DNA from 4 places in the Microbulbifer elongatus genome. Region 1 is predicted to be linked to each of the others. Evidence: predicted binding sites of a transcription regulator. Region 1 holds the regulator's gene; each other region holds the start of a gene.
What was found. The regulator PhoB, encoded in region 1, activates phosphate uptake and scavenging genes when phosphate is short. The targets are predictions, from matches to a motif close to TGTCATAAANNTGTAACA.
Positions count from the first base shown of each region.

Region 2: LRR79_RS16690 (ethylbenzene dehydrogenase-related protein) is a predicted target of PhoB. The motif match lies at 1,934-1,951, and genes of this name have one in related genera.
Region 3: LRR79_RS12355 (porin) is a predicted target of PhoB. The motif match lies at 1,649-1,666, and genes of this name have one in related genera.
Region 4: LRR79_RS12915 (OprO/OprP family phosphate-selective porin) is a predicted target of PhoB. The motif match lies at 1,681-1,698, and genes of this name have one in related genera.

Region 1 covers NZ_CP088953.1:836,844-840,353, forward strand. The annotation lists gene traF (conjugal transfer protein TraF) at 1-121, shown strand, start outside; gene phoR (phosphate regulon sensor histidine kinase PhoR) at 187-1,506, opposite strand; gene phoB (phosphate regulon transcriptional regulator PhoB) at 1,732-2,436, opposite strand; gene ubiA (4-hydroxybenzoate octaprenyltransferase) at 2,567-3,466, opposite strand; gene LRR79_RS03435 (chorismate--pyruvate lyase family protein) at 3,496-3,510, opposite strand, start outside.
Region 2 covers NZ_CP088953.1:4,054,767-4,058,276, forward strand. The annotation lists gene LRR79_RS16685 (TonB-dependent siderophore receptor) at 1-1,799, opposite strand, end outside; gene LRR79_RS16690 (ethylbenzene dehydrogenase-related protein) at 2,000-3,510, shown strand, end outside.
Region 3 covers NZ_CP088953.1:3,008,981-3,012,490, forward strand. The annotation lists gene LRR79_RS12340 (sulfurtransferase) at 1-239, shown strand, start outside; gene msrA (peptide-methionine (S)-S-oxide reductase MsrA) at 265-894, opposite strand; gene LRR79_RS12350 (class I SAM-dependent methyltransferase) at 927-1,547, opposite strand; gene LRR79_RS12355 (porin) at 1,778-3,034, shown strand; gene LRR79_RS12360 (DnaJ domain-containing protein) at 3,090-3,510, shown strand, end outside.
Region 4 covers NZ_CP088953.1:3,128,746-3,132,255, reverse strand. The annotation lists gene LRR79_RS12920 (indolepyruvate ferredoxin oxidoreductase family protein) at 1-269, shown strand, start outside; gene LRR79_RS12915 (OprO/OprP family phosphate-selective porin) at 348-1,601, opposite strand; gene LRR79_RS12910 (TraB/GumN family protein) at 1,884-2,831, opposite strand; gene LRR79_RS12905 (glycosyltransferase) at 3,063-3,510, shown strand, end outside.

The DNA.
Region 1 (3,510 bases):
TGGCGCACTGACTGCCGGTATCGGCTTTAGCCCGTTTGACGTGGTGCACTTCCACCTGTCGGCAATCAAATCCTCTGAAGACACACTGGGGATGGCACTGCAGTTTGGTCTCGAACTGTAGAGTCCGAGTACCGGGCAGGTTGAAACAGAAAAGGGGCCCGAGGGCCCCTTTTCTGTTTCTTAACTTCAGCTCGCTTCAGAACTGGTCTGGGTCAGTTTCTGGGTCGGGAAATTCAGGGTGAAGGTACTGCCGCGCCCGGGCACACTGGTCACCGTCATATTGGCGCTGTGGCGCAGTAACACGTGTTTGACGATGGCGAGGCCCAGGCCGGTGCCGCCACTTTCCCGGGAGCGGCCGGCATCCACCCGGTAAAAGCGTTCGGTCAGGCGGGGAATATGCATGGGATCGATACCGATACCCGCATCTTTTACGGAGAAATGCCCGCCGTTGCCATCGGTATGCCAGCGCATCTCGATCGGGCCGCCGTCCGGACTGTACTTCACCGCGTTGAACGCTAGGTTGGCAAAGGCGCTGTGCAGTTCACCGGCATCACCGGTAATCGTACAGTCTTCTTCACAGGCCACGGAAATTTCATGGCGCTCACCACTCAGTGAACGCGCCTCCCCGGCCACCCGTTCCATCAGCTCCCGCACGGAAACCCGATCTCGTCCGCTGTCGCGCTCGGATGTCTCCAGCCGCGCCAGCAGCAACAGGTCGTTGACCAGGCTGGTCATGCGCACCGTCTGGTCACTCATCTGCCCCAAAGGCCGCTCCCAATTCCGCGGCGCCTGGCCGCTGGCCTGCAGTGTCTCCAGATAGCCGGCGATCACCGTCAGTGGCGTGCGCAGCTCGTGGGATACGTTGGCGACAAAATCCCGACGCATCTGCTCCAGATTATGCAGCCGGGTAATATCCCGCACGATCACCAGCGCTTCATCCTGACCGAAGCGCGTCACCTCCATCTGCAGAATGCGCGTATCATCTCCCGGCGCCGGCAGGGTAATCGGTTGCGGGTTGGTCTCCTTACCGCCGCCCATGCGCTCATACATATGCTCCACAAAGCGCGGATCACGTACGAAATTGACCAGCGGCTGACCCGCGTCGTCCCCCTGCAGGCGCAGCATCTGCCCCGCCGCCGGGTTCCACCAGGCCAGGTTGCCCTCATCCTCCAGCGCCACGATACCCTCGCGCAGTGCACTGGTACTGTCCTGCACCCGCCGCAGCATTGCGTGCAGCTTCTGCTTTTCTCGGCGGTGGCGGCGCTGCATGCGGTAGAAATCGTCGGTGATATCTCCCCACACGCCAAAATTGGTTGGCGCCGGGCCACGACGGCCGTTGGCGAGCCAGCGGTCAAATTGATTCTGCTGCCACAGCAGCCAGAAAACATAGGCGGCCAGACCGGCGCACAGTGCCAGCCACCAGTGGCCGCTGGCAAAACCAAGAATGGTGGTGCCCAGGGCGATAATGATAAAGCGGGATAACTCGCCAATACTGCGATCGAGCATGATGGTTCGGCCATCTATTTGGGGTAGGTAAACCTGATATTTGAAAAACTACCGAGGTTCAAAGCGAAGGTCGAGTGCCGGGTAAGGGTTTTTGAAAGCGTCGGCGACATGGACGTCGCCGACGCAGCGTACAGGGACGTATTTACAGCGGTTTCAAAAACCCTTACCCGGTGCTCGACCGCCACAGGACCCGCTACGGAGCCCTCTACAATTCTTGGGTGTAGGTTACACCCTTTCAGCGGTCTGTACAGAAAAGCGGTAGCCGGTGCCGCGCACGGTCTGGATGTAGCGCTCGTGGCCATCCACAGTAAGGGCCTTGCGCAGGCGGCGAATGTGAACATCCACGGTGCGCTCTTCCACATACACGTTGCCACCCCACACGTGGTCCAGCAACTGGGTACGGGTATAAGCGCGCTCCTGATGGCTCAGGAAAAACGTCAGCAGGCGGAACTCCGTTGGCCCCATATCAACCGGATTGCCATTGATGGTCACCCGGTGGCTGATCGGATCCAGCACCAGGCCACCCGCCGTCAGCGGCTCCTCCGGCGTGCTCGGGCCCGCGCGGCGCAACACCGCCTTCAGGCGTGCAACCAGTTCGCGGGGTGAAAACGGCTTGGTAATGTAATCGTCCGCACCGGTCTCGAGACCCTTGATCTTGTGGTCTTCCTCACCCTTGGCGGTGAGCATAATGATAGGCAGGGAAGAGGTCAGTTCATCCCGCTTCAGGCGGCGGGCCAGCTCCACACCGGAAACATCCGGCAGCATCCAGTCCAGCAGAATCAGATCCGGTTTCTCATCGATTACCAGCGCGTGGGCCGCCTGAGCGTTTTCCGCCTCGAGACAACGATAATCCGCCATCTCCAGTGCCACCCGTAACATATCCCGCACCGGGGCTTCGTCGTCGACTATGAGGATCGTTTTGCTGTGCATCGGCCTGCCATACCCTAACTGAAGTGTTTGTCACTTAACTGACTATTCTAGAGTGGCCATTTAACGTCACTTTGGTGACAAAAATATGACAGCCGTACGGGAAGCCTGGCCTGCACGGCGCTCCGTGCGCCTAGTTCCACAGATAATGAGAAAAAATACCCAGGAAAATCGCCATTCCGACCCAGTTGTTGTTCAGGAAGGCCCTGAAGCAGGCTTCTCGTTGCCGTTCGCGAATCAGCCACTGCTGGTAGCAAAACAGCCCGGCAGCGACCGCAACACCGCCGTAATACAGAGGGCCCATATCCGCGCGCCCTCCGAGCATCAACAGAGCGAGGATCACCATGCCCTGCAGGCAGCCGGTCATCACCCGGTCCATGTCTCCGAACAGAATGGCGGTGGATTTCACCCCGATCTTCAGGTCGTCATCCCGGTCCACCATGGCGTAGAAGGTATCGTAGGCCACGGTCCACAGAAGGTTCGCGGTAAACAGTACCCAGGCCACCGCCGGCACTTGATTGGTGACTGCGGCAAAGGCCATGGGAATACCCATGCTGAACGCTGACCCCAGTACCACCTGTGGCAGGTGGGTATAGCGCTTGGCGAAGGGGTAACAGAAGGCGAGCGCCAGTGCGGGTAGCGATAACAGAACGGTGAGTCTGTTGGTGGTGAGGACCAGCAGGAACGCCAGCAGCATCAGGCTGGCGAACAGAATAATCGCACCTCTGGGGGTGGCGGCGCCGGTGGCCAAGGGGCGCTGGTTGGTGCGCTTTACATGGCCGTCGATATTGCGGTCGGCAAAGTCGTTGATGGCGCAGCCGGCGGCGCGGGTCAGAATCACACCGAGAGTAAACACCACAAACAGGTGCAGCCCGGGCCAGCCTTCAGCGGCGATCCACAGGGCGGCCCAGGTGGGCCAGAGCAGCAGCAGGGAACCAATGGGCCTGTCGAGCCGTGCCAGTTGCCAGTAGGGCTGCACACTGGGCCAGTGCTGCGCGAATCGCTGTTGAAGCTGTTGGCGAATGGCTTGCATGGTGTTTCCCGTATTCTTTCCTTGCGGATTCAGGTGAGTGGCGG
Region 2 (3,510 bases), 980 kb from region 1:
TAGATGTCACTGCCATCCGGGCCAGTCAGGTCCAGATGAGTCAGGCCCACCGTCAGGTTGGTATTATCGGTTACCTGCCCCACCGCTTCGATCTCGAAGCCTTCCGACTTTACGTCTTTGGGGGCGTACCAGGAAGTACCATCGATCTCGCCGGCGTATGTCGCCAGGCCCTGCTGCTCTGCACTGAATACCGCAGCGGTGGTCAGCAGGCGGCTGTCGAACCACTCGGCCTTGACCCCGGCTTCCATATTCACGCCCTTCATCGGGTCCAGATAGACACGGTTGATATCGGTCTGGTCCTGATTCTGGAAAATATCGGAGTAGGAAACGTAGCCGAGAATATTGTCGGTGAAATCGTAGGTCAGCCCCATATACGGGCTGGTCTCTTCGGTATCCGGGTAGTAGGTCTGGGATACACCACCGCCGTAGATAGAGCTGCCTTCGCGCGCCAGCTTGATGGAATTCACTCCCACGATCGCATTGAGCGCATCGGTAATGCTCAGGCGTGCCGCAGCGTAGAGGCGGGTCAGTTCCTGCTCACCGGCAGATGCAGGGGACATCTCACCCCATGTGGGCTCTGGATAATCCTTTCCACCATCAGGAATGGGAAGCGGAAGAAACATTTGCTCGTCCGGAGCCGGCGCAGAACTTGAAGCGGTCTCCTTCATGGAGTGGCTGACTCCGGCAATCAGCGTGTGCTCCTGACCAAAAGCATTGAATGCGCCGGTCAGATTCGCGTCCAGCAAATCGTTGGTGCTGTCGGTGGCGCCGCGATATGGCCAGCCAAGGGGACCGGTGCCATCTTCATTGATGTAGCTGCCCCACGCGTAGAGAAGCTTGGATTGAGTTTCGTTCTCGTGCCGGTTGTAGGTGAACTTGGCTTCCCAGCCCTCGGGCAGCTGGTGGGTATATTCGACAAACGCGGTTTTGGATTCGGTATCCCAGTAGGCCCAGTCGGCGGCGGTGGAAGTGGAGGTATCGAAGTCCGCCATGCTGCCGTCTGCGCGGAACAGAATCAACGAGCCCCACATCGGGGAATCCTGCTTGTCATCGCGAATGGTCACACCGGCAGTCAGTACACCGTTGGTGCCGATCTGGCCGTCCACGACACCGTACAGGGACATCTTCTCATCGTGCTGGTCACGGATGTGGGAATCCTTGTCTTCGTAAGCAACAACCACACGGCCGGCCCAGCTGCCATCTTCGGTCAGCACCTGGTTGTAGTCTGCTGCGGCACGTTTGTAGCCGTAGGAGCCACCGCGGAAATCGACGATGCCACCGGTTTCATTGGTCGGGCGCTTGCGCACATAGTTGATGGTGCCGGAGGCGTTGCCCACACCGGTCAGCAGGCCGTTGGCGCCGCGGATCAACTCAATCTTGTCAAACAGGAAGGTATCCAGCTGGCCAACTACAGTACCGAAGTCGTTGGTCATACCGAGGCCGTCGACCTGGGTAAGCTGGATCTCGAAGCCACGGGAGTTGAAGGTGGCACGGTTGGTTTCGTACTGGTCGACATTCACACCGGTGCTCAGCTCCAGCGCCTCATTGGAGCCGGTGACACCGAAGTCTTCCATAGTCTGCTGGTCGACAATACTGATCGATTGCGGGGTGTCCTTGATGGCCAGTGCCAGGCCAGTGGCACCGCGGCTGACACGCTTTTCACGTACACCCACAACGGTCATTTCTTCAATTGCGGTTGTTGTGGTTTCGCTTTCCTGCTCAGCAGCGATGGCGCTATTGGCGCCGGCCAGCGCAACCGCCAGCAAAGACCAGGCAAAAGTACGTTGATTTGATCCCATGATTGAGTCCCCAGGAACTACCCCTTGAATTTGGGACGGGAGTTTAATGAACCAAAACGCTAAATGCAATGCGTTCTCATTTAGATTTTATTGCGAAAAGGCATTTATCTCCCCACGCCCGCATTCGCCGCCGGTGTCACCGAATTGCCACAAATACGGATTACGCTGCCGCTCTTTCACTGTCGGGATCAGGGGAAGACGTGGCCACAGATCGCAAGAGCCTGCGCTGGATTCTGCTGCATGGGGCGGCCGCTATCGCGGTACTGTGCAGCCTGCTGACCGGCCTGCGCATTGCGAGCCTCACCCGGCCGGAGATCGCCCGCTTTGAGGAGCTGCTTCCCCAGGGGCAGGTGGTGGGGCTGCATATTCTCAGCGCGCTGGGGATCACTGTGGTGGCCGCGCTCTACCTGGCATACCGCCTGTTTGCCTCGCGCGACGCTTCCGCGAATACCTCCTCACTGTCTGGCTGGCGCTGGCCGGGATGGCACCGGGCGATTATTCGCGCGGGCTACCCCGCTCTACTGCTATCTCTGATCAGTGGCTGGCTGTTGTTTGGCGGCACCGGCTGGCATCTGCGCGACTGGCACTACCTGGGCGCGCTCGCCATTCTGCTCTACCTGGCGTTACATGCGGGCCTCTATCTGGCCCGCTGGGGGCGGCAGTCGCTGCTGCGGACATGTCTGCCCCGGGGTGGGCGGAGATCCGGCCCCCTCCTGCTCACCGGTGGCGGTTTGCTCGCCCTTACCCTGCTGCTGTTTACCGGCGGCTGGCTTGCCACCCACAACCAGAGCCAGATCCCACTTCCGGTCACACAAATTCCACTGCTGGACCCACAGCAGCCACCCATAGAAATCGACGGCTACGCCAGTGAGCCCCAGTGGCGCGACGCCGTACCGGTTACCCTGCACACCGACGGCGGCGCCAACTTTGACAATGGCGCCACCGAGGTCACCCTGCGGGCACTCACCAACGGCGAAGAGTTTTTCCTCTCCGCACGCTGGCGCGACGCTACCCGCAGCCTGGTGCACTTGCCCCTGATAAAAACCGAACATGGCTGGCAGGTGCAGCAGCAGGGTTTCCACAACTTCGATGAAACCCGCCACTACGAAGACAAGTTTGCGGTAATGCTTTCGGCCAGTTGTGCGTTCGGTGCTGCCGGTACCGCCCACCTGGGGCGCAAGCCATTGTCCAGTCGTCCCGCCAACTGGCACGGCAAGGGCTATCACTACAGCAGCGACGGACAACTGCACGATCTGTGGCACTGGAAGGCGGTGCGTACCAACGACATGTATCTGGCCGACGACAACTTCATCGGCCCCCCAGACCAGGTGCGCCCGGGGGAGCGTCGCTATACCGCCGGCTACCAGCAGGATGGCAAGGAGTCCGGTGCCTACGTAATGAACTGGCAGTGGTACAAACCCACAATCATTATTCCCAAACGCCTGCCCAAAGACCCGGTGCAACTGGCGGCGCTACAGGATGAAGGTAGTGCTTTAGACAACAGCAGTCAGGCAGAGTGGGTAATCCCCTGGTTTGACTACCAGCCCTACTCGGCAGAGCAGGACGCGCACTTTCCCCAAGGGACGCGGATGCCCTCGGTCATGTACAACTCCAACCGCTTCGAAGGGGACCGCGCGGATGTGCGTGCCCGCGGCGAATGGAAGGATGGTTACTGGCACCTGGAAATGGCACGCAAGCGGGTTACCGGTTC
Region 3 (3,510 bases), 2.0 Mb from region 1:
CCTGGCAGTCCATTACCGATGACGATGGGATGGTGCTTTCCATAGCGGCGCTGAAGGCACACTGGCAGAGCATTCCGGCTGACGACGATATCGTCTGCTATTGCGGATCCGGCGTTACCGCCTGTGTAAACCTGTTCTCCCTGTTCCTGATCGGCCGCAAGGCGCGGCTATATCCAGGAAGCTGGAGCGACTGGTGTGCACATATTCTCCATCCTCGCAGCACCGCCGCCTCCGCCTGAATATCCGAGGGACGCTACGGTGAAATCACCGTAGCAGGCAGGCACCGGTTCCGGCCAGACCACAGTAGCCACCAGGGTTTTTCGCCAGATACTGCTGGTGGTCTTCTTCCGCATAGTAAAAAGTGGGGGCAGGAAGAATCTCGGTGGTGATGGCACCAAACTCCTGCTCCTGCAGCGCTTGCTGAAAAGCGGCCTCCGACGATTCGGCCTGTTGCGCCTGCTCGGCGCCGTAGGTGTAAATCACCGAGCGATACTGCGTGCCCAAGTCATTGCCCTGGCGCATGCCCTGGGTCGGATCGTGCTCCTCCCAAAAATGGCGCAACAGCTCTGTATAGCTGATCACCTGCGGATCAAATACCACCAGCACCACTTCGGCGTGGCCAGTGCCACCACTACAGACTTCCTGATAGTTGGGGTTGGGAGTGATGCCACCGGCGTAGCCCACCGCCGTCACCCACACCCCATCCAGCTCCCAGAACAGGCGCTCGGCACCCCAGAAGCATCCCATTCCGAACACCGCCTGCTCATAGCTGTCGGGAAAGGGCGCCACCAGTGAGCGTCCGGAGACAAAGTGCTTGCCACTGATCGGCATGGGGTCAGCACGCCCTGGTAGAGCTTCCTCAGGGGTGGGAATGCGGGACTTGTCAAACTGCATGGTATACCTCGATTGACCGTGGGTAACGGAATCTATTCATCGCCAGCGAGCATGATACAGCCCGAGGCTTTCATGGGGCGGAGAGTCTGCCACTCGAAGTACTGGGCGTCGAGTTTTTCTACCGCCCGCTCTCCCAGTCGCCGGAACGGTGAACGCCCCGGATCCACCAGCATCACCCGGCCCACGCCCGCGCGCAGCGCTCGTCGGGTCAAATTGTAGAGTGGCGCCTCCAGTTGGTCCCAAAAGCAGATATCGGTGCCGATCACCGCGTCAAACTCTCCCAGGGCCGTAGCGGTTACCTTCTCATAGCGGCAGCGCCAGGTTTTGATCTCTACCCCGTTCAGCGCCGCATGGTATTCCGCAAACGGAAACACGCTGGGGTCGGCGTCCAGCGAGGTCACTCTGGCATCAAATTGTTTGGCACAGAAAATACCACCGAGCCCCCAACCACACCCCAGGTCCAGCACCCGGGCCCCTTTCTTGAGTGGATGTTTTTTCAGGTAATCCATGGTGAGATAGGAGCTCTTCCAGAACTTATTGCCATGCAGACTGGCATCCCCCGCTTCGCGGCGCAATTTGCGCATATCCGGATGCGCATTTTTTCGCACCACCAGCCCAAACATCCGACGGTTTAGTGTCTGGCTTTCACTCAATGTGTCCCCTCCCTTTACGTGCAAATAAAATGAACATAACGCGGCTTGTTTGAATTGCGGCTAAAACTACAAAAAAAAAGCAGGCAATGCCATTTCTGCGAAGTGCCATCATTATGGCAAACCAAGCTGGCCCACTGGTCTATTTTTGCAGTGGGAAAACACGGATTTGTTTCGATTGCCCGCCCATAAATTCTTCGCTGCAGAAAAAACAGGCAAAAGAGCACTTTATCATGCCAAATATCCGCCGCACTCTCCTGGTCGCCACCGCGATTACTGCCGCTCCCGGCACCCAGGCAGTGCCAATTTATCAGTCCAATCAGGTGACCCTGTATATGGAGGGCTACCTGACCGCTCATATGGTCAACAGCTTTGGCGACACCTCCATGCAAAACGGTGCGTCACGTATCCGCATTGGCCTGAATGTGCCCGCCTACGACCAGTGGGATACCGGCTTCAATGTGGAATGGGGGGTGAACGCGATCAATTCCGCCGGCAATGTGGTGATTCAGGGCGACCAGCAGGCCGCTCTAGGTGAAACACAATTATCGTTGTACCTGAGGCAGGGGCACGGTTTTGCCAAACACCCCAAGTGGGGCGAGTTTTCTGCTGGGAAACAATGGGGGGTGTACTACGAGGTAACCTACATCACCGACTGGTATAACGTATCCGGTGGTCTCGCCAGCGGCACCTACGCGCTGGGAACCGACGGCGGTGTCACGGGAACCGGTCGCGCCGACAGCGCCCTCGCCTGGCGCAAATCCTGGGAAACAGAAGCCGGCGAATTCAAAATCGGTGTACAGTACGCGGCCCATGTGGCCGACCTTGAGATCAATGTGGACCTGGGGCCGGATTTGGAGGTCGAGTGCCCCATCGGCGATTGTGAATACGGCATTAGCCACGGTATAGCCGCGGTTTACCACGCAAATATCGGTGACGGCTTTTTCATCGGCGCTGCCTACAACCGGGTAAAACTGGATATCCAGACCGATGACGGCCTCGTGTTTGACACCTCTAGTGGCGAACGGGTGCTGATCGATAGCAACTATCCGATCGGCGCAAGCAGTAACGACTGGACCACGGCGCTCGGCATGTTCTATGGCAAAGAGGCGTTTGCCAAAGGGTTCTACGGCGCGGCGGTTTTTCAGCGCTCACAGAATAATGAGCTTGCCCCGGCCGGGTCGGTGATGGGCGTCGATAATTTCTTCGATGCCAAGGGTTCAGAATCCTTCCTCAGCTACACCTGGGGTAAAGATAATTGCTATTCAGTTTATGGTGGCCACAACTATCTGGTCTCGGACGACCCGGAATTTGACGCCGCACTGGTGGACGCAAATCGCTACAAACTCGCCCAGTACTACCTCGGTTTTCAGTACCGCTGGAACGAGCGGGTGCGTCTGTACTGGGAGAATGGTTACGACGATAGCAATGCCGTCGCCCGCCAGCAGTACGACAGTTTTATGGCCGTCGGCTTTCGCATCGACATCTGATACCCTTGCGGCTTGAAGACATTCTCTCTCGCTGGAGTAGTTCACCTTGGGCCGCATGATCCTGCTAATTGCCGTCGGTATTTTCGCCTGGCTGGCAATCCAGAAATTCAAGTACAGCCCGCCGGACCAACGGCGCAAGCTCATCATCCAATATGTACTGATTGCCCTGGCGCTGGCCGCGGTACTCCTCGCAGTCAGCGGCCGCCTGCACTGGGTGGGAGCCGCGGTCGCCGTGGTACTCCCCATCGTAAACCACCTGTGGCGCACCTTTGGCCGCCACCTGCCCTGGATCGCACCCCTGATCGCCAAGCACGCGCAGGCGCGCGCACAGAAGCAACAGCAGAAGCAGAAGCAGAAGCAGAAGCAGAAGCAGTCAGGCAGTGAAAACCCCGGAGCCGGAGAAGGAAACACACAAAAACCGGACCGGGAACCACAACTGACCGAGGCTGAGGCCCGCCGCATTCTCAGTGTTTCCA
Region 4 (3,510 bases), 1.9 Mb from region 1:
AAATGGAGCGGGGCCTGATTACCGAGTACGAAAAGATTGTTGACGAGGTGATTGGCCGGTTGAACGCGGAGAATCACGCAGCGGCGATCGAGCTACTGAATTATCCGGACCAGATCCGTGGCTACGGCGTTGTCAAGGAAGAGAATGTCAAACTGGCGCAGCAGGTGCGCAATCACGCCCTGCAGCGCTTTTATAACCCGAAGGTGGACGTGCCTGACGCAACGCCGGTGGAGGTGTTTGATCCGGCCAAGGCGCAGCAGGTCGGTTGATCGGGGAAAGCGAATACAAAAAAGCGAGCTGCTCAGCTCGCTTTTTTGTGCTTCTGGGAAGGTAAATCACAGAGTGGATTACCAGCCCATCTGTACGCGGATCCCGAACTGGTTGGTGCCATCACCGGTAAACTCATCATCCCCGAAAATCATATTCATCATCACACGCACATTGCGATTGGCGTAGTAGTTCAGGCCGATCTGTGCACTGTTGGCTTCGAGGCTGTGAATGTCCCGGTTTTCCATGGTGTCGTAGCGAGCGGTCAGCTCCCAGGCGCCGCCCCAGAGGCCGTCGCCAGAGGGCTTGGCGGAATTGAAAGCGCCGCGTTTTTTACTGTAGGTCTTGTGCTCACCGGTAATCATCCAGCTGCCCTGCACATACCAGGTGTGCACAGACTGATCGTCGATATAACAGCCGAACATCGGGTCGCAGTAAAAGGGTGGTGGCGCGCCGAATTCGTCTTCAAAGTCGATTTCTGTCAGATAGTAATCTGCCTCGAACTCCCCAATGGCATATTCTGCCTGCAGGTAGAGCGGGCCGTAGCTGCCGGCGATTTCAAAGCCGGCGTAGGAGGCGTCTTCACCCAGGTCCCCGGGGGTCAGTGCCATAAGTTGGGAAGGGCCGCGGCGTCCCGCATAATCCGCCTCGGCGTATAGGTCGCCGGAATTGCGGTTGGCGTTCTCAAAACTGATGGAGGTTCCCAAATGGAATACCGCCTCGTCGGTATTGATCGGGGCCCAGGCCAAACGGCCGGCAGCACCCACCCCTTCATTGCGGGATTGAGCGGCATCACGCAGGTTGAACGCCATCATGCCGAGGGTGAAGCAGTCCAGTACGCCGGTCCAGCCGATACCCTGTTGGAACTGGTAGCCGTCGTAGAGCCCGGTGGCGCTGGAGAAAGGGCGCTCCAACATGGTGATTTCATTGGAGCTGGTCATTTCCGCCATAGAGCGGAAGGGCTTGAACTGGCCTATGCGAATTTCGCCATCCAGAAATTTATGGGCAATAAACACGTCGCGAAATCCCGCATGGGTATCCCCTGCGGCGAAGTCCTGTTCAAGCACATATTTCCAGTCATAGATACTGCCCTTCAGGGTGATGCGCGCCCGGCGAAACTCCGTAGTGCTTACGGGATCTTCGATATCGGTGTCAAACAGGTAGGTATCGAAGTGGATGCGCCCCCCAAGCGAGGCAGAAAAATTACCGTCGTCAGACGTAATTTTCAGACCGCCCTTGCTCTCTGCTTCGCCGGCGACGGCGGTAATGGAAAGCAGGCCATAAGTGGCCACAGCGAGCGCCTTGCCGACCGTCCCTGTACCTGAGGATTTCATGGAAACTCCTGATCGCAACAACATGAAAACGAATAGTGAAAAAATTTGCGGCGCAATGGAAACATAACGCGGGCGGAAATGAAATATTTCCGTAACATCTGCGGAGTCGGGCGTAACGCACTTATCCCTGATCACCACTTTGCAAAGGGATAATAGTTCACTGAAACCCAGTCGCTCGCGTCTGGAGGGCAACCGGGTGCAGCAGCCGTAGAAAACGACGCTGCATAGAGAATGGGGGAGGGGGAGCCCGGTCGTTGTCGAGTGTCGCCGGGCTGAGGGGGCTCAGATCTGTTGGATTGAATAGCCGGCTTTTTTCAGCAGCTCGGTAACAGATCCTTCTCCGACAAGATGCCCGGCACCAACGACCACAAACAGGGTGTCGTGATTGGCGCTAAAGTCACGGATTTTATCCGCCATGCCACGGTTGCGCTGGTAGAAAAGCTTGTCAATCAGCGGCGCGTATTCCGGATTTTCGTCCAGGCTTTCCCGGATCACCAGATCGTAGATGTCGTTCTGATCACCGCTTTTCCAGGCTTTGGTAATGCGCGGGACAAAGCTGTCCATCTCGGCAACCTGTTCCAGCGTCTGTTGCAGGTACAGTTCCGGATCGTCCAGGTTGTTCAGCATTTTGATCTGCTCCAGCACACTTTCCAGCTCCAGAACGGTGGCGTTGTTTTGGTGCGCCTGGCTGAGGAAGTGGCGGTCAATGCCCGCGTTGGGATCCAGCCCCCGTGCCTGCATTTCCACCATGCTGAGGGTGATCATGGCAATTGCCGGGCGCAGGCGACTGAAATTCTGCTCCGGTATCTGCCGTTTGGCCAGCCAGTCCTTTAGCTGTTTGTACACCGCGGGAGAGATGTGGTCTTTCAGCTCCTGGCCGGCAGGGTAGACAGACTCCTGCATGATTTTCATTTGCAAGGCCGGGTTGGACTCCATGGCAAGGATATCCGCCTCGACCACCAGTGCGTCGCTGATGGCATACGCGCGCTCGATCTTTTCGCGCAGGGGGTAGAAACTCTCGTCGGCGAGGTGAATAGACCCGAGTAGATAAACCCGTTTTTCCCCCTTGGTTGCTTCCAGCAGCAGGCCGCGATCATTCGCCGCCTGGGCTGAACCTGCACCCAGCACAACCGCTGAGAGGAAAAGAATTGACCGGGCGAGCCAGTGTGCGAAGTGACGCCGCCCGGTAAAGCCGGGTACCGAAATCGAGGGTGGGTTCAGAAATGCCATGTGTGTTTCCTTTCACTGCGTTTATCGGGGCCGGTTGCAGGCTTGCAACAATCTGTGCGGGCCGCTTCGCCATCGGTCATACCCATGATACCCCGCTTTCGGGCGCGCAGGGTGACCGGATTCCGCGGGTTTTGTGAACCGCTGCAGGGAAAGTGAAAATGGGCCTTGTGGCGCAGAATTTGTCGGTACAATGTCAACGTGAGGACAGGAGTCGGTCAGGATCGAGGACGCATGCGGATTGTTCAATTGGTACCGTCGATGGACGGCGGCAGGTTGGCCCAGGAAACACTGGAATTTGCTCAGGAGCTGGCCCGCCAGGGACACGAGTCTTTGGTAATTTCGGCCGGTGGCACACTGGTGTCCCGCCTGACCCTGCATAATTGCCAACACCTGGAACTGCCGGTAAACCGCAAGGGGCTACTCAACCGGCGCTTGCACCGTAAATTGCGCCAGCAACTGGAAGTGGTGCAGCCGGATATCCTGTTGTGCCGCGACTCTCTTTGCAGCTGGCACGGTTGGAAGACGTGGTCCCGGCTACCGGAGTCTGTGCGCCCACGCCTGGTGACTGCGCTGCATCGTTGGCCCCGTGGTGGGGCGTTCCGTGGCGGCTGGATGAATGGGGCGGTGTCCCGCGGTGAGCTGGTTCTGGCATCATCCCGGGAAATCGCGCAGCAGTTGT